DNA from 4 places in the Psychrobacter immobilis genome. Region 1 is predicted to be linked to each of the others. Evidence: predicted binding sites of a transcription regulator. Region 1 holds the regulator's gene; each other region holds the start of a gene.
What was found. The regulator PhoB, encoded in region 1, activates phosphate uptake and scavenging genes when phosphate is short. The targets are predictions, from matches to a motif close to TGTCATNAANCTGTCATAA.

Region 1 (4,939 bases):
TATTTGTATTCTTTAAATATTAAAGTATTTAGAATTAGCTAAATGAGCGATTAAGTACATTATATAGAGAGATTGTTAAATGAGAGTCACTGGCACTTATAAGGTTTTCGCTAAATCGCTCGTCTTTGTTAGCCTATTAACTTTGGCGCAACTAACTCAGGCTGCCGCACCTATTAGTAATGGTGATAAACTGGCGCACGATGCCAAAAAACAGATCGGCATTACCGCCAGCTATGATCCTGCTTACCGCAAGTTGGATTTTCCGCGTGGCGATGTGCCGATAGAAACTGGCGTCTGTACCGATGTTATCGTCCGTGCTTATCGCTTGCAAAATATAGATCTACAGCAATTAGTCAACCATGATATGATGTCAAATTGGTCGGCTTATCCAAAGACTTGGGGGCTGAAATCAACCGATAAGAATATCGATCATCGCCGAGTGCCCAATCTTGAAGTGTTTTTTGCGCGTCACGCAAAGACATTATCGACGACTGATAAAGCCAGTTTTCAAGCAGGGGATGTGGTGACGTGGCGGCTACCGAATGGTAATTTGCCGCATACAGGTATTGTCTCCGATAAAGTCGCTGCGGATGGTACACCGCTGATTATTCACAATATCGGACGCGGTACGCAAGAAGAAAACATCTTATTTGCTTATCCTATTCTCAAGCACTTTCGTTATTGACTACTTTCTTTATTAACTAGTATGTTGCGATAAGATAATTACCCACAATAAAAAGCTCAGTTCAACATAGATTAGGATGCTGGACTGAGCTTTTTTAAGTCATTAAATCGCTCAATTATTAAGCGTTAGTAGTCCCTAGTAGCTGTCCCATTTTTACCACACTATCGGCTTTCATACTGTCTTGCCAATCTGCTTTTGCGCCTTTTGGTAGAATGACAATTGCGGTTGAGCCTAAATAAAAACGACCCAGCTCATCGCCTTTCTCAAAGCTCATATTGTGCTCAGCTTCTTGAATATCATCAGTGCGGGCAATTTTACCAGTTGCCACCGTTTCGATACCAGCGACAATCATCGCCCCAACCATCACCACCGCTGCTTTACCATATGCTGTATCAAACAGACAAACCAAGCGTTCATTACGCGCAAATAAGTCTGGCACGTTCGCCGCCGTAGTATTGTTGACCGAAAACAGCGTACCCGGTACATAACGGGTTTTGGTCAGAGTGCCGGCGAAGGGCATATGTACACGGTGATAGTTACTGGGGGCAAGATAAACCGTTGCAAAACTCCCATCCGCAAAATAGCGGCCATCTTCACTGTCAGCAAGCAGTTGACCAACGTCATAATAGCGACCTTTTGCTTGGAGCAATTTATGGTCGTCAATTTGACCCAACTGCGAGATAATACCATCGGCAGGACTGACGATACCATTAGGCGTTATGTCGATAGGGCGCGCGTCTTCTTTTAGCTCACGAGTAAAAAAATCATTAAAGCTCTCATAGGCGTTGAGACTTTGGCGCTCATACTCGTCCAAGCTGACGTTGTAGGCTTTAGCAAAGCTGCGGATAAACGTGCGTTTAACATAAGGATGGCGGCTAGCGGCTAGGCGCCCAGCAACTTTACTCAGTTGCTGCTGCGGGACAAGCTGTTGTAAAGTAGTGAATACATTCATAATGAGGCTACCAAAATAGGGTGTGATGTAATAATTAATAAGCAAGAGAATGGCCGTATTTTATCATGGACGGCGTATTATTGTATGGGCATAATTGGTAAGGAATCCGTAAATGAAAGCACTTATACAGCGCGTACGCCATGCTAGTGTCACCGTCGATGCGCAGTGTGTTGGTACGATTGAGCAAGGCATATTGGCTTATATTGGTTTAGGGCCTGATGACGACCTAACAAGCGCCCAGCGCATGGTGGATAAAATCCTCACCTATCGTATTTTTGACAATGACGATGATCCTGCCAAGTACGGCAAACTGGATAAAAACGTCCAGCAAGTTGGTGGTGGACTGTTATTGGTATCACAGTTTACGCTAATGGCAAAAACAGACAAGGGTCGCCGCCCTGACTTTGGTGGTGCGATGGCACCTGATGCGGCGCAAGCATTGTTTGCGCAATTGGTCGCCTATGCCAACACGCAACATCCAAACGTGGCAACTGGTCAATTTGGTGCCAATATGCAAGTGTCGAGCGTCAATGATGGGCCATTGAATTTCTTGTTAGAAGTAAATTGAGTAAACCAAGCATTAGCCGTCATTAGACTTATGAACCGCTTAAAAGTTGAATGTCATTAAACTGTCATAATTACCCCGTTTAATAGGGAGCAGCAGGCGAGCATTTATCGCCTTTTTGTCAGCTAAATGTTGTCCTCTAACACTGAGAATGCCGTATGTATAATGAGCAAATTTTGATTGTTGAAGATGAACCTGCGATTCGTGAAATGATCGTCATGACGCTAGAGATGGCGGGATTTGATAGTCTGCAGGCAGCAGATGTATCTGAGGCGCACCAACAAGTGGTCGATCACCGCCCGGCGCTGATTTTGCTAGATTGGATGCTGCCCGGCGATAAAAGTGGCATTGATTTTTGTCGACTGCTCAAAAACGATGAGCTACTCGCTGAGATACCAGTCATTATGTTGACGGCTAAAAGTGAAGAGGACAGCAAGGTGCATGGCCTTGATGCTGGTGCTGATGATTATATGACCAAGCCTTTTTCGACACGAGAGTTAATATCCAGAATCAAAGCAGTATTGCGGCGTAGTAACGCGCTCAGTAGTGATAAACCTATCGAAATCGGCAATCTGAGCCTTGATCCCAAAAGTCAGCGGGTGACAGCGGCTGGTAAAGTGGTTGATGTTGGTCCTACGGAATATCGATTACTGGCATTTTTTATGAGTCATCCAGAGCGTGCCTATACGCGGACGCAGCTGCTAGACCAAGTATGGGGCGGTAATGTATATATCGAAGATAGAACCATTGATGTGCATATCAAACGTTTGCGGACATTACTACGACCGCATCAATGTGATACGTTGATACAGACAGTACGCGGGACAGGCTATCGATTTTCTAGCTTTATTGAACCAATTTAACTGACGGTTTTTATTCGCTATAAAAGCAGTATGTTAATCGCAGCACAGTGAAAAACGGCGAATAGTGATAAGGATGATGGATGAACACCCTAATATCGGCTCAAGGCGACCAACAAAATAAGTCACTGCTAGCAACTCAGCAGAATACAACAGATCAACTCAAAAAAATTAGAAGCGCACTACGCGCATTGCGTGATGCGGTGGTTTTGCTCAATGACGATGATGGGCTCGAATGGTGGAATCAGGCCGCCGAAGATTTAATGTTGTTACAATTATCAGATAAAGGTAAGTGCATTTTTGACTTTATCAGTGCGCCTGAATTTCGTCAGTATTATCAGGCGACGACCAACCCTAACGATGGTGCTCAGGATGGTGTGCACATTGTCTCGTGGCGCGCGCCCAAGCGTTATTTAAAGTGTGAGCTCACGCCTTTTGGCGATGAGAAGCTGCTCATTATTTATGATGTGACGCGCTTGCATCATTTGGAGGAGATGCGCCGCGATTTTGTGGCGAATGTCTCGCATGAGTTACGCACACCGTTGACCGTCATGATGGGTTATCTAGAAAATTTTTCGGATCAGCCAGATATGCCGCCGCATTGGAAGCGCGGGTTTGAGCTGATGAGCCAACAGACTGCGCGTATGAATAGAATTGTAAATGACTTATTGCTGTTATCTCGCATCGAAATCGAAGAAACCCATGAGCTCAGTTATATTGATATGACCAAGCTGCTGACCCATGTTTATGATGATGCGCAAGCGTACAATCAAGAATATGGGCATACCATTCACTTGCAGATAGACACTTATGACGGACTGTATGGCTCAGAGATGTATCTAAATAGCGCGCTTTCTAATCTGGTGATTAATGCCATCAAATACACGCCCAAGGGCGGTAATATCGCCATTAGCTGGACAAAAACGTCAGAAGGTTGCCGATTTGCCGTCGAAGACAACGGTATTGGTATTGCACCTGAGCATATCGCACGGTTGACGGAGCGCTTTTATCGTATTGATAAAGGTCGTAGTCGGGCGACTGGCGGCACAGGGCTAGGTTTGGCAATCGTTAAACACGTTTTATATCAGCATGAGGCTAATTTACAAATTGAATCAGTAGAAGGGCTGGGCTCGACGTTCAGTATGGTATTTCCAGCTGCCCACATTAGATCAGCTGCGATACCCTAATCTTTTTGTAAAAGTGGATAGGGGTTCACTGCACTACCATTGATATAAATACCATAATGCACATGTGGCGGCGTACCTTTTGCATTACCACTGTCGCCGACGTAGCCGATGATATCGCCAGCATCGACCCAGTCGTTTGGACTAATATCTGCATAATCTTCTAAATGCGCATAATAATGCCCTGCGCCGCCTGGTCCAACCACGACCACCACACGACCGCCTAACGTATTTTCACCAACTTTGCTGACGATGCCTTGTGTCGTGGCTCGTATTGGTGTGCCTCGTGGGGCAAAGATATCGATACCTTCATGACTGCGACCTTGACTGCGTGCAGCGCCCCATGTATCTGTTAGATGTTGTTCTGGAAGTGGACTGGGTAAGCAGTTTTCCGTCGGTAGTTCTTGCTGTAACAAACTGAGCTGTTGCCATTTTGCTATTACAAATGACTGAGTTTGTTGGCTGATACTGGGTAAGAGCCTATCAAATACAAATAATAGCATCAACAATATAGCCGCTTTAATGAGCACACTGAGTACACGGCTTAAAAAGGTTGGCCTTTTCTTTGGCTTTGATTGCGGGTTACTGCTATCTGCTGGCATCTATCTCTCTTTAGTTTTTTAAATTAGTTTTTCTTATTATTATATAAGTGAAGTCGTCTATTCTTTGTATGCCATTGTTATCTCAGGTTTT
Region 2 (4,939 bases), 650 kb from region 1:
CGATGCAAACCGCGCTAATGAGTAGTAAAAAAAATACAGTAAACACCTCTGATAAATCGAAGGCTAAGAAGCAAGCTCAGCAAGCACTCAAATCAGCAAAGTTTGAACCTGTAAAAATTCCTAAATGTCTAAAAAATATCGATGATGCAGAGATTGATAAGTCGGAATACCGTGATGAGTTGTTAGAAAAACAAGTTCGCCTTGCCCAGTTGCTGCGTGCGCGCAAAGGGCGTCATATCGTTTTTGCCTTTGAAGGAATGGACGCTGCTGGCAAAGGTGGCGCGATCAAAAGATTGGTGGCGCCGCTCGACCCACGCGAGTATCAAATTTATAATATCAGTGCGCCAATGCTATATGAGCTGCAACATCCTTATCTATGGCGTTTTTGGACCAAACTTCCGAACGAGCAAACCGACCGTATTAGCCGTATTGCCATTTTTGATCGGACTTGGTATGGGCGCGTTTTGGTTGAGCGCATTGAGGGTTTTGCCACGGATGAGGAATGGCAGCGTGCTTACGATGAAATCAATCGCTTTGAGGCGGATTTAGCCGCGGCGGGGACAATCGTTATCAAATACTGGTTGGCTATCGATAAAAAAGAACAGCTTAAACGTTTTGAGGCACGTCAGGAGACACCGCACAAGCAGTTTAAGCTGACGGACGATGACTGGCGCAACCGTGATAAATGGTCGGATTATGTGCAGTCTGCGGCGGATATGCTGGCACGTACCGATACAGAGTACGCACCGTGGTGCGTCATCGCGACCAATGAGAAGCGTCAAGCACGTTTGGATGTTTTAGATCATGCGATTAAGCAACTATCAGCGGTGTGTGGCAGCTGATATGTGATTGGTCATTCAATTAGGTAGCTGGTTACAAAGCGCCATAATTATATATTTAACGTTAAATAAATTCAGGGAAAGAGAGTATAATGCTGCGTTACAGCAGGATGTTTTCTAACACATATGCTGGCAGTTACAAATCTTGCAATATCATCATGCATTATGCGCTTATATTTAATATAATAGGCGCGTAATAGCTCCTGCTGTGCACGAAACTCACTGAGTGAGTAGCGTGTTTTTACCCTTTGACACAGACATTTTAATCACTCTGGTTAATAAATTTGGCAAAGGTTCTTACAATAGCAGTTATTAGCACCAAAATTATTACTACGACATCTCTAAGCCGCAAGCTGCTGTAATCAGACGATTTGGCAATATTCCTTGCGGCTTTGTGACATATTGAGTGATGTGTTTTACCTTATTTACTGCCTTTACGTAAAATAAAATACGAGTAAATAAAAGATAAGCGTTAGGGTAGAGCACCAAGATAGCAGTAAGAAAAACCGTTTTTTAGCAAGCATATTGCGCGTTTCATATACGTTATATTAATGTCAGAAGCTATCACGAGCATTATTAATAGCCGCGCAATGTCATCAACCGCCTATAATTTCAATCAGCTTACGCAGGACGTATCAACGTATGGGTATCAGCAACAGTTCTACAGAGCCAGTCAAATCAGTCGGTTCTATGAGAATAAATCTATTTTTTGCCATTTTACTGATTGCGATGACCGCCTACTTTTTGTGGTGGGGTCTAGATTACACGATGCGTCAACAGACGACGCTATTTATTGTGGCCACTGCTTTTGGTGTCTTTATGGCATTCAATATTGGTGGTAACGATGTCGCCAACTCCTTTGGTACTTCAGTAGGTGCAGGGACGTTGACTATCCCGCAGGCATTGGGTATCGCAGCGATATTTGAAGTGTCCGGAGCCGTACTGGCAGGTGGTGAAGTCACCGATACTATTCGAAGCGGCATTGTCGATTTAGATGGTCTTTCAGTAACGCCCAACCAATTCATTTATGTCATGCTGTCAGCGCTCATCGCTGCCGCATTTTGGCTATTATTTGCCACCAAAAAAGGTCTGCCTGTTTCGACCACGCACGCCATTATTGGCGGCGTTGTTGGTAGCTCTATTGTATTAGGTATCACGTTAGGTGGTACTGAAATGGCATTATCAACGGTGAATTGGAGTACGATTGGCACCATCGCGATTTCTTGGGTATTGTCACCGCTATTGGGCGGCGTTTTGTCCTATGTATTATATGGACAGATTAAGAAAAACATCATTGAATATAATGATAGAACAGAGGCGCACATTGCGACTTTGAAAGGCGACAAAAAAACCTTAAAACAAAACCACAAAGAATTTTTGGACGGTTTAACAGAATCAGAACAACTTGCCTATACGTCAGCGATGTTACGTGATCAAGAAATCTACAAAGATGACGATTGCGATGTTGAAGATTTAGAGACTGACTACTATAAACAGCTTTATGAGATTGAAAATGAACGCAGCAACCTTGATACGCTAAAAGCGTTGAAGCAATGGGTTCCTATCATTGCGGCTGCAGGCGGCGCGGTCATGGCTTCTTTGGTCATCTTTAAGGGTCTAAAGAATGTCAATAATGGCATGACGACACTGCAAGGCTTTTTAATCATGGGTATGATCGCAGCGCTAGTGTGGCTTGCGACCTTTATCTATACCAAGAGTATCCGCGGTAAACATAAAGAGGATTTGACCAAAGCGACGTTTATTATGTTTAGCTGGATGCAAGTCTTTACCGCCTCTGCTTTTGCTTTTAGCCACGGCTCAAACGATATTGCCAATGCAGTCGGCCCTTTTGCCGCGATTATGGATGTTATCCGTACCAATAGCATTGCGACTGAAGCCGCTGTACCGCCTGCTGTCATGCTGACCTTTGGTGTTGCGCTTATCGTTGGTCTTTGGTTCATCGGCAAAGAAGTCATTCAAACGGTTGGTACCAACTTGGCAAAAATGCATCCCGCTTCTGGTTTTTCAGCTGAATTGGCTGCGGCAGCAGTGGTTATGGGCGCATCAACCATGGGTCTGCCCGTATCAAGCACGCATACGCTAGTTGGCGCGGTACTTGGCATCGGTATTGTCAATAGAGACACCAATTGGGCGTTGATGAAACCTATCGGTTTGGCATGGATCATTACTCTTCCTGCAGCAGCGGCAATGTCTGCAATCAGTTATATTATTTTGGTCAATATTTTTTAACACGTACGCTTATTTAACGTTATTTATAAGCACATTTCAAATAAAAAACGCTTATCAGCATCATGCCGATAAGCGTTTTTTTATATCTGTTTTTAATAGTTACTGAACGTCTAATCCGTACCAAATTGTTTGCGTTTTTTGGCAAAGAAGCGATCTAAGCGGTCCATGGCATCCTCTAAATCATGTAGGTTTGGTAAAAATACCAAGCGGAAATGATCGGGCTTATCCCAGTTAAAGCCTGTTCCTTGCACCATTAAGACATTTTCTTCAACAAGCAAATCCATCATAAATGCCATATCATCTTCGATAGGGTAAACATCAGGATCCATCTTTGGAAAGCAATAAAACGCGCCTTGTGGCATGGTACAAGAGATACCTTTTATTGCATTAAGCCGTGACACAGCCATTTCACGCTGCTTATATAAGCGCCCACGCTCTGACGTGAGCTCTTTCATGCTTTGATAGCCACCCATCGCGGTTTGAATAGCGTATTGACCTTGGACGTTGGAACACAAGCGCATAGACGCTAACATGTCCAAGCCTTCGATAAAGTCAGTGGCATGGTGCTTTTTGCCAGACACCATCATCCAACCTGCGCGGAATCCCGCGATACGATGCGATTTAGATAAGCCATTGTATGAGAGCACCAGCACATCATCAGTCAAGGTGCTCATTGGGGTGTGTACCATATCATCATAAAGAATACGATCATAAATTTCATCGGCCATGATGATTAAATCATGTGCTTTAGCGACCTCAATAATTTGTTTGAGTAATTCATCACTATAAAGTGAACCCGTTGGATTATTAGGGTTAATCACCACGATACCTTTGGTTTTAGAGGTGATTTTAGATTTAATATCTTCGATATCAGGATGCCAATTATCGTCTTCATTACAGCGATAATGTACCGCTGTGCCACCAGCTAGGTTCGCCGCTGCCGTCCAAAGCGGGTAGTCTGGCATTGGGATAAGCACTTCGTCACCATCATTCATCAAGGCCTGCATGGTCATTACAATCAGCTCAGAAACTCCGTTGCCCAAATAGACGTCACGGACATCAACTGCCGATAGCAACCCTTTTGATTGGTAGTACTGTAAGACGGCTTTACGCGCTGAAAAAATCCCTTGCGAGTCGGAATAACCGGTCGCGTCTGGTAGGTTCATTGCCACATCGCGCAAAATCTCATGCGGGGCTTCTAAACCAAAGGGGGCTGGGTTACCGACGTTCAGCTTTAATATACGTTTGCCTTCTGCTTCCATCTTATTGGCTGTTTGTAATAGCGGGCCTCGAATGTCGTAGCAAACATTTTGTAATTTATCCGATTTTTTTATTGTGTTCATAGTGTGACCACTCATAGGGTTATTTGGTGAGTTTGTATCTATAGTAGGAGTTGTAGTCGTTTGATTGGCTTGGGAGTCATGTATCTTGTCAGTTTGAGCAGATGACGCGTTTTGACTATTCTTATTATGAGAATGAGCGCTTTTACTCACCTCTTTATTATTATCACTGTCATTTTTTAGTTCGCCGCGTAACAGATAGCCTTCGCTGCAGCCTAAAATGTGTGCTAGCGTTGGTAGTTTAGATGACACAATGCCATTGGTGCCACGCTCCCAATTAGAGATAGCACCGCGACTGACTTTTGCGCCTGCTGCGGTCATGGCTTGCGCTAATTGCTCAGCAGTCAGCCCTTTATCACGACGTAGCTGTACCAGTCTTTCGGCTTGTGTGCTTTTATTTTTTTCATCAGCCATAGTCATTCAAGCCTTTATTCATTAGTTGGTAATAGAGAGAAGGAAAGCAGGCATTTGTTTTAATTGAGCCTTAATGCAAGATATTATTGCATTATC
Region 3 (4,939 bases), 2.7 Mb from region 1:
TGACATCCTTCGCTAGTATATTTATCACCTCAATCAAATGATTCATATCCATTAAGTCATCTATTTATGAAATAACTTTTTGGTTAGCGGCATCTTTATCCAGTCCTGCCGCATAATCCCGCACGTTCTGAGTGATTTTCATCGAGCAAAACTTAGGTCCACACATCGAGCAAAAGTGCGCCGTCTTATGCGCGTCTTTAGGCAAGGTTTCATCATGGAACTCACGGGCGGTATCTGGGTCGAGCGCCAGATTGAATTGGTCGTCCCAGCGGAATTCAAATCGGGCTTTAGATAACGCATTATCACGAGCTTGTGCGCCCGGATGTCCTTTGGCAAGGTCGGCGGCATGAGCAGCGATTTTATAAGTGATGATACCGTCTTTAACATCTTTTTTATTAGGCAGACCTAAATGCTCTTTTGGCGTCACATAGCACAGCATCGCGGTACCAAACCAGCCGATCATTGCCGCACCAATTGCACTGGTGATATGGTCATAACCGGGTGCGATATCGGTGGTTAAGGGTCCTAAGGTATAAAAAGGTGCGTCGGCACAAACTTCTAATTGCAAGTCCATATTCTCTTTAATACGGTTCATCGCCACGTGCCCCGGACCTTCAATCATGACCTGTACGTCATGCCTCCACGCCACTTGGGTCAACTCGCCAAGGGTACGCAGCTCACCAAATTGCGCCTCGTCATTGGCATCTTGCAAACAGCCTGGACGTAAGCCATCGCCTAGACTAAACGCCACATCGTACTGCTTCATGATTTCACATATATCTTCAAAATGAGTATATAAAAAGCTCTCTTTATTATGAAACATGCACCACTGCGCCATGATAGATCCGCCACGCGAGACGATGCCCGTTAAGCGTCCAGCAGTTAGCGGCACGTACTCTAATAAAACACCCGCATGGATAGTAAAGTAATCGACACCTTGTTCGGCTTGCTCAATCAGCGTATCGCGGAATATCTCCCACGTTAAATCTTCAGCCACGCCATCGACTTTTTCTAGCGCTTGGTAAATCGGTACAGTACCAATCGGCACTGGCGAGTTACGAATCAGCCATTCGCGCGTTTCGTGAATATGATTGCCAGTCGACAAATCCATGATGTTATCCGCACCCCAACGCGTGGCCCACGTCATTTTAGACACCTCTTCATCGATAGAAGAGCCGAGCGCTGAGTTACCAATATTGGCATTAATTTTTACCAAAAAATTACGCCCGATAATCATCGGCTCAGATTCAGGGTGATTGATGTTATTTGGGATAATGGCGCGACCTGCAGCCACTTCACTCCGCACAAACTCAGGAGTGATAACCGTCGGCGTATTAGCGCCAAAGTTTTCACCGTCATGTTGACGCATATCGGTCAGCTCATGCTGTTTTTGCGTTTCGCGAATGGCGATGTATTCCATCTCAGGGGTGATAATGCCGCGGCGTGCATAGTACATCTGCGTGACGTTGCCAGCTTTGCCATCGACATCTTTGGCGCGGCGAGGTTTATCGATATGAGCAAATCGTAGATTGGCAGTGCTGATATCGCGGGCGCGTGCCATTCCATAAAAGCTAGACAGTCCGCTTAATTGCTCGGTATCACCGCGCTCATTTATCCAACCTTCACGCAGTTTCGGCAAGCCTTTGGTCAAATCAATCTCGACGTTGGGGTCGGTATACACGCCAGAGGTGTCATAGACATAAAACGGTGGATTTTGCTCCCATTCGCTTTCAGGGACGCCTTGCACAGGGGTAGGATCAAGGGTGATTTCACGCATGGGTACTTGAATATCGGATCTAGAGCCTTCGATATAGACTTTGCGCGAAGCAGGTAAGATGCGATGCAAATCACGCGCATCTTCCTCGAAGCGCGCATCACTGGCACTGCGGTGAGCAGGGGTCTTTAACGCATCTGTCTTAGAAGGTTTTTGAGAAGGAGAAGTGGCTAATAAAGTTGTCATATGCTGTCCTAGCGTGTTGGTTTTTGAATAAAAGCAACACCGCCAGTAGCTGCGGGGGGAGCATCTGTGATCCAGACAAATTCAGCTCATGAGCATCAGCCTACGACCAAATAATATAGTCACGGATGATGCTCATCAAACGTTGGACGCAGCTTTATATCAGTCTTCACTACTTAATAGCACATCACGCACATTAAGATAGTAATGAGGATAAAAAAGGCATTTCTGCACGTCCTTTGCCATAAATAACAAAGTGCTTAAGACTTCCCTGCGTCGGTACTAACCGCATCAGGTTCGGCGGGTGATCTCTCAGCGAATGTATAAAGGCGACTACTTTAATAAGGAAAGCTTATAAAGTGAGCCGATAATACACCGCACCCCGAGTCTGTCAGTGTTGTAAATCACATCAATACTAACAAAGTTCTGCAATGAGGGCTAATGATATTTAGATGAAAATATCAGGCGTTGAGTTTGAGGTTCGATGTTTTTATGAGAACGACTCTAGAGTACCAGTGATTGAAATCACTTGATATTACTGAGCTGTAGATAGCTTATCTAAATATTATGTAAAGCGAATGAAAGATTCTGGAGGTTGTCATTAAACTGTCATAAAGATTTGGCAAGATAGCACGCATGTCATAAACAATGCTTTTTTGTATCGTTGTTAAACTTTAGGAGTCCTACATGCGTTATTCGTTATTAGCAGTGGCCGTTAGTTGTACATTAGTGCTTACGGCATGTAATAAATCGACTGAAACGACAGAGCCAGCTGCGGATAGCAGTAGCGCTGTCACCACCACTGAAGCAACTACTCAGACAACATCTGCTTCTGCAGCAGGTTTTAAATCTGCTGAGAATATCGCTATGAATATCACGGGTGCAGGGGCATCGTTCCCGCAGCCTATTTATGCTAAATGGTCTTACGACTACAACGCTGCTACCGGTGGCCAAGTCAATTACCAATCGATTGGCTCTTCTGGTGGTATCAAACAAATCGAATCAAAAACAGTCGATTTTGGGGCGTCTGACGCGCCGATGACGCCTGAAGAGCTAGACGCAGCAGGCTTGATTCAGTTTCCGACGGTTATCGGTGGCGTCGTGCCAATCGTCAACATCGATGGTATTGAGCCGGGCGCGTTGAAATTAGACGGTGCAACGTTGGCAGACATCTATTTGGGTAAGATTAGCAACTGGAATGACCCAGCCATCAAAGCCATGAACCCAGATTTGACTTTGCCTGATGCAGCTATTACGACAGTATTCCGCTCAGATGGTTCTGGCACAACGTTTAACTTTACGGATTATCTTGCTAAAGTCTCGCCAGACTGGAAAGACACAGTTGGTGTTGATAAAACAGTCAAATGGCCAACGTCTGCGACTGGTGCAGGTGGTAAAGGTAACGAAGGGGTTTCAAGCTACGTAAATCGTATGAAAAACTCTATCGGCTACGTTGAGTATGCTTATGCCAAGCAAAACAACATGTCACATACTGCATTGAAAAACGCTGCTGGCAACGTCGTTCAGCCATCTGCTGAGACATTTGCTGCGGCAGGTGATATCGACTGGTCACAGCAAGCAGGCTTTTATAAAGTCATCACCAACTCTGAGACTGAGCAAGCATGGCCGATCGCTGCTGCGACCTTTATCCTAGTACATAAGCAACCAGAGAATCCTCAGCAAGTGGCTGGCGTGTTGAACTTCTTTGATTGGGCTTATACCCAAGGTGATGACGATGCTATGGCACTCGATTACGTACCATTCTCTGATGCAGCGGTTGCCTTATTCAAGGAAAAATGGAACGAGGTAAAAGGCAGTGATGGACAGCCTGTGTATAAGCCTGCTCAGTAACCTGTTTCTGCTAAATATTCTTTAATACCTTGTCAGTGCCTTACTAGTCCCTTTCGAGTTATCCTCTCGAATAACTATTCTCCGGTAGTTATTTGAGAGGTTTTATCACAGCAAGTTTGATGACAAGTTTGTTGTGATAAAACCGAATGAATGCTTCTACTATTTTGACTTGATTCTATTTAATGCTGAGACACTTATGAATGATTTAAGGTCCCAACTGGCTAAACAAAAGCGCTATGACTTATTGTTTGTGAATGCTACTAAGGCTTTTGCCATATTAGTACTCTTATCGTTGGGCGGCATTTTAGTCTCCTTAATCATCGGAGCGTGGCCGAGCATTCAAACATTTGGTCTTGGATTTTATACCAGTAATAATTGGGATACGGTCGCCAATGAGTACGGGGCTCTTGCCCCTATTTATGGCACGCTAGTAACGTCATTTATAGCTATTCTCATTGCAGTACCAATCAGTTTTGGCATTGCCATATTTTTGACCGAGATGTGCCCAACCTTCCTCAAAAAACCACTTGGTATTGCCATTGAGTTATTAGCGGGTATTCCTTCTATCATTTACGGTATGTGGGGATTGTTTGTCTTTGCGCCGTTCTTTGGCGATCATATTCAGCCTTGGTTTATTGAGCACGTCGGTCCATTGCCTATCATTGGCAAGCTATTTACGGGCGCACCAATGGGATTGGGTATGTTTACCGCCTCGTTGGTACTGGCCATCATGATTATTCCATTTATCGCCGCCACCATGCGCGATGTTTTTTCGGTCGTGCCAGACCTACTCAAAGAGTCGGCATATGGTATGGGCGCAACGACGTGGGAAGTCATGTTCAAGATCATTTTGCCGTATACCAAAGCTGGCGTGGTTGGTGGCGTGATCTTAGGACTGGGTCGGGCATTGGGTGAGACGATGGCAGTGACTTTCTTGATTGGTAATGCCTTTAACATCAGTCCGAGTCTGTTTACCTCTGGTGTCACTATTACCTCAGCTTTAGCCAACGAGTTTGCCGAAGCGTCGAGTGAGCTACATTTGGCTTCTTTATTACATTTAGGCTTAATCTTATTTGTCATCACCTTCATTGTACTATCTCTAGCAAAACTCATGCTCATGCGCATGGATCA
Region 4 (4,939 bases), 450 kb from region 1:
GGTAAAGACGACCCTGCACATATCAAAGATGTGCTGCTAGAGTCAGCTATTACGGCAATTCAAGACTGTGAAGACTCAATCGCTGCCGTCGATGCAGAAGAAAAAGTGGAAGTGTATCGCAATTGGCTTGGTCTCATGAGTGGTGACTTGCTAGAAACCTTTGAAAAAGGTGGAAAAACCCGCACACGTCAGCAAAATCCAGATCGTGAATACACCACCCCAGATGGTGGTAAGCTTATCCTGCCAGGTCGTTCGTTATTGCTGATTCGTAACGTCGGTCACCTCATGCAAAACCCTGCAATATTGGTCGACTTGGGTGATGGTCAAGAACAAATATTTGAAGGCTTGATGGATGGCTTGATTACACCACTATTGACGCTCAATGACCTTAAAGGTAAGAATGCGCTATCGAATTCACGTAAAGGTTCAATGTATATCGTTAAGCCAAAAATGCATGGTCCTGAAGAAGTCAAAATGGCCAACGATTTATTCAACGCAGTAGAAGACTTATTAGGCTTAAAGCGTAATACCATCAAAATCGGTATCATGGATGAAGAGCGCCGTATGACGGTCAACTTGAAAGAAGCCATCCGTCAAGCGAAAGAGCGTGTCATTTTCATCAACACAGGGTTCTTAGATCGTACTGGTGATGAGATGCATACCAGCATGAATGCAGGTCCATTTGTACCTAAGGGTGAGATGAAGTCACAAGCATGGCAGCCAGCCTACGAGCAGTGGAACGTTGATATCGGTTTAGAGACTGGTCTACAGGGTGTTGCTCAGATTGGTAAAGGCATGTGGGCGAAGCCTGACGAGATGAAAGAGATGATGGACACCAAAGCTGCACATCCTAAGTCTGGAGCCAGTACAGCATGGGTACCGTCACCAACAGGGGCAACTTTACACAGCATGCACTATCATCAAGTGAGTGTTGCTGACGTTCAAGACAGTCTAAAATCACGTGAGCGTGCCAGTCTAGACGACATTTTAACCATTCCATTAGCAAAAAATATCAACTGGACTGATGAAGAGAAGCAGCAAGAGCTAGACAATAATGCTCAGGGCATCTTAGGATATGTTGTGCGTTGGGTAAATCAAGGCGTTGGTTGTTCTAAAGTACCGGATATCAATGATGTGGGTCTGATGGAAGACCGTGCGACCTTACGTATCTCAAGTCAACACATTGCCAACTGGTTGCATCACGATGTCGTGAGCGAGCAGCAAGTGATGGATACGATGAAGCGTATGGCAAAAGTGGTTGATGAGCAAAATGCAGGCGATAGCGACTATCAGACGATGGCAGATAACTTTGACCACTCTTATGCATTCAAAGCGGCTTGTGATTTGGTATTTAAAGGTCGCGAGCAGCCAAGTGGCTATACTGAGCCATTATTACATCAGGCACGTCTTGATCTAAAAGCAGGCTGCTAATATTGCGCAGGTTAATATTAGAATATGGCATACTTGACATTCTATTATAATACTGTCATGACTGACTAAGCTTCTTCTTGGTTTTTATACTTAATAAGGAGTCTGTAATAGCCATTGACTAAGGTTGTAGTCTGGAAACAAGAGCAGTGAAAATACCTTTTTGCTGCTCTACTATAGCAATTTTCCGATCTCAATTGTGACTGTCAGTATGTCATAAATCACATTTATTATTTTTTATTAGCCCTACTTGTTAATGAACAAGTAGGGCTTTATGTTTGCTAATCAAATGGTATTGATTACGCTAGTTTCAAGTTCTTGGTAATTATATTAATCAATAATATCTTTATCTATTTGAGCGGATAGGGATTTTTTTACAATGACCTACATTCTATAGTAGATATGGCATTCAACAAATACTGGGTTTAAAAATCTAAAAAAAATGTTGCAAATTATGTCAAAGTTGTTATGCTTGTATTCGAAGTATGAGTTTGGTAACGGATGTTACGCAACGGAGCGATAAAGACCTAAGATTACATGGCAGTTACTTTTTAATCGCAGTTATGTAAGTCATTGTTTTTTTCATCTTACTGTAATAGAACTTCGCCACACTTGTTTCTGACTAATCTCGGTAGCCAGTTACACATTATATCTTTGAGGATTTGTGACGATACCATTATGAGCACCAGCTAATCATAGCTAGCTTATTACTAAAATTGTAAAGTGGAGATACCCCATGAAAAAACTACTTTTAGCTACAGCAGTTGCTGCCTTATCTGTATCTGCAGCCAATGCAGCACCGACTATCTATGGTAAAGCTTTTGTAGCTGCTGATTATATCGATGTTGATTTTGATGGTCGTGCTGTTGCTGACAACAGCAAGGTTAATTATGGTGAAGATCAAGTAGAGATTAATTCTCATGCTTCACGTCTAGGTTTTAAGGGCTCTGAAGCCATGACTACCAATACTGATGTTATCTATCAGTTAGAGTACGGCACAAGTGTCACTGGTGATAACGCTACTTTTACTAACCGTGATACATTCCTTGGTTTAAACAACAAGCAGTTCGGTGAGTTCCGTGCTGGTAAAAACCAATCAACGCTAGCTCGTATTGATAACGTTGTTGTGAACCAAGGTTACTGGGATAACCTAGGTCAAACTGAAAACGAAAGTGAAACAGTTGCAGCATTAAATATGGCTGACAGTAATCGTCTTGCAAGCTCAATCATTTGGACTGCACCTAAGTACAATGGTCTACCGTTACAACTGTCTGCAATGTACAGCTCTAATGATGTAGATGGTGATAACTCTGATGACGCAGGTTTCGGCGTTGCAATGATGTTTGACCAAGGTACTGGCTTCACTGCTGGTGTGGCTTATGACAAAGACCAAAACATCAATGGTGATATAATCCGTGGTACTGCTACTGTAGATCTAGCCAAGTTTATGGCAGCACCTGTAATGCTAGGCGCGCTATATCAAGTAGCTGACTATAATGGTTCTTCTGATAAAGAGAAAGGTTTCGTTATTAGTGGCGAGATGGGGTTAACTAACTTTGCCCGTCCAGCGTCTGTATACGCACAGTACAACAATACTACTAACTTAAATGGTTTTGATAACTCTGATTCAGATCAAATCGTTGTTGGTGGTAAATACTTCTATAAAGACAATATCATTGCTCATGCCTATGCAGGCTTAAATAAAGCTGATAATGTTAACTATAGATATAACACTAATATTAAAGATATTTATAACGATGATATCATGGCTGACGCAAGAGGCGATGCAGAAGTATTGGTAGTTGGTACTGGTCTAGAATACAAGTTCTAATCTAAGCATTAGAATCTGATTATAAAAACTCATCCTTCGGGGTGAGTTTTTTTTGTTATATCCTTTTTGAGTGGGTAGTGCGTTATAATAGCTAAGTACTAAAACTTGAATGTTTCAAAGAGTTTGTGCTTTTGCCCTATATTTTTTGACGTATTTTTAGTAAAATCCTTCTTTACCAATTACCGACAGAGTACTATGACCAAGTTTATATTTGTGACCGGTGGGGTAGTGTCCTCACTAGGAAAAGGTATCACCGCAGCCTCTCTTGCAGCGGTCTTAGAAGCCCGTGGCGTGACCGTTACGATGACCAAGATGGATCCGTACATCAACGTCGATCCAGGTACGATGAGCCCATTCCAGCATGGCGAAGTATTCGTCACCGAAGATGGTGCAGAGACTGATTTAGATTTGGGTTACTATGAGCGCTTCTTACGCCATTCAAAAATGAGTAAGAGCAATAACTTTACTAGTGGTCGTATCTATCAAAACGTTCTAAATAAAGAGCGCCGTGGTGAATATCTTGGTGGTACAGTACAAGTTATTCCACATATCACTGATGAAATTAAGAGTAAAATCTTAGCCAGTGGTGAAGGTTATGATATCGCCATTATTGAGATTGGCGGTACCGTTGGTGACATCGAATCGTTACCATTTATGGAAGCCGTCCGCCAAATGCAAGTAGAGCTTGGTCGCAATAGAGCCATGCTGATGCATTTGACGCTCGTACCTTATATTGCTAGTGCAGGCGAAACTAAAACCAAACCAACGCAGCATTCAGTAAAAGAGCTACGTTCTATCGGTTTGCAGCCTGATATATTGATTTGCCGCTCTGATCACCACATCTCGCAAGACAACCGTCGCAAAATAGCGCTGTTCACCAATGTGGAAGAGCGTGCGGTTATTATGTGTGAAGATGCGCAAAGTATTTATCAGATTCCACGCACGCTTCATGAGCAGGATCTTGATGATTTGATCTGTGAGCGTTTTGGTTTAGATGTACCAGAAGCAGATTTAAGTGATTGGGACAAAGTGGTTGAAGCGCAGCTTAATCCTGAAATGAGTCTTACGGTAGCGATGGTTGGTAAATACGTCGAGTTACCTGATGCTTATAAATCGATCAACGAAGCACTGCTGCATGCTGGCATCACTCATAAAGCCGATGTCAAAATTGACTATGTTGATGCTGAGCGTCTAGAAGACGATGACAGCCTATTGGCGCAGCTACACAATGCCGATGCCATCCTAGTACCGGGTGGTTTTGGTGAGCGTGGTACCAATGGTAAGATAAAAGCCATCACTTATGCTCGTGAAAACAACGTGCCATATTTAGGTATTTGCCTTGGTATGCAGCTAGCAGTGATTGAGTACGCGCGTAATGTACTCAAAATCGATGCCAACTCTTCTGAGTTTGATCGCAAAACGGCAGAGCCTATCATTGGTCTCATCACTGAGTGGTTAGATGAGCGCGGCGAATTACAGATTCGTAGCGATGACTCTGACCTTGGCGGCACCATGCGTCTAGGCGCGCAGCAAGCCGAATTGGTTGCTGGTAGCAAGCTTAGCCAAATCTATGGCGCCAAAAATATCACTGAGCGTCATCGTCATCGTTATGAGATGAACAATCGCTATATCGAGCCATTAGAGCAAGCAGGCATGACCATATCTGGTTATTCTGCCAAG

Region 2: the regulator PhoB is predicted to act here: its motif matches at 1,431-1,449, upstream of JMW64_RS09260 (inorganic phosphate transporter).
Region 3: the regulator PhoB is predicted to act here: its motif matches at 2,554-2,572, upstream of pstS (phosphate ABC transporter substrate-binding protein PstS).
Region 4: the regulator PhoB is predicted to act here: its motif matches at 2,009-2,027, upstream of JMW64_RS10155 (porin).

The regions. Positions count from the first base shown of each region.
Region 1 is NZ_CAJGZV010000001.1:2,900,711-2,905,649, reverse strand. Features, by position in the region: gene JMW64_RS12075 (DUF1287 domain-containing protein) at 80-685, shown strand; gene asd (archaetidylserine decarboxylase) at 804-1,637, opposite strand; gene dtd (D-aminoacyl-tRNA deacylase) at 1,750-2,205, shown strand; gene phoB (phosphate regulon transcriptional regulator PhoB) at 2,361-3,065, shown strand; gene phoR (phosphate regulon sensor histidine kinase PhoR) at 3,146-4,249, shown strand; gene JMW64_RS12050 (M23 family metallopeptidase) at 4,246-4,848, opposite strand.
Region 2 is NZ_CAJGZV010000001.1:2,249,866-2,254,804, reverse strand. Features, by position in the region: gene JMW64_RS09265 (ATPase) at 1-842, shown strand, start outside; gene JMW64_RS09260 (inorganic phosphate transporter) at 1,482-3,089, shown strand; gene JMW64_RS09255 (aminotransferase class I/II-fold pyridoxal phosphate-dependent enzyme) at 3,200-4,843, opposite strand.
Region 3 is NZ_CAJGZV010000001.1:201,685-206,623, forward strand. Features, by position in the region: gene thiC (phosphomethylpyrimidine synthase ThiC) at 65-1,960, opposite strand; TPP riboswitch at 2,209-2,352, opposite strand; gene pstS (phosphate ABC transporter substrate-binding protein PstS) at 2,645-3,808, shown strand; gene pstC (phosphate ABC transporter permease subunit PstC) at 4,005-4,939, shown strand, end outside.
Region 4 is NZ_CAJGZV010000001.1:2,454,480-2,459,418, reverse strand. Features, by position in the region: gene JMW64_RS10160 (malate synthase G) at 1-1,431, shown strand, start outside; gene JMW64_RS10155 (porin) at 2,165-3,259, shown strand; gene JMW64_RS10150 (CTP synthase) at 3,455-4,939, shown strand, end outside.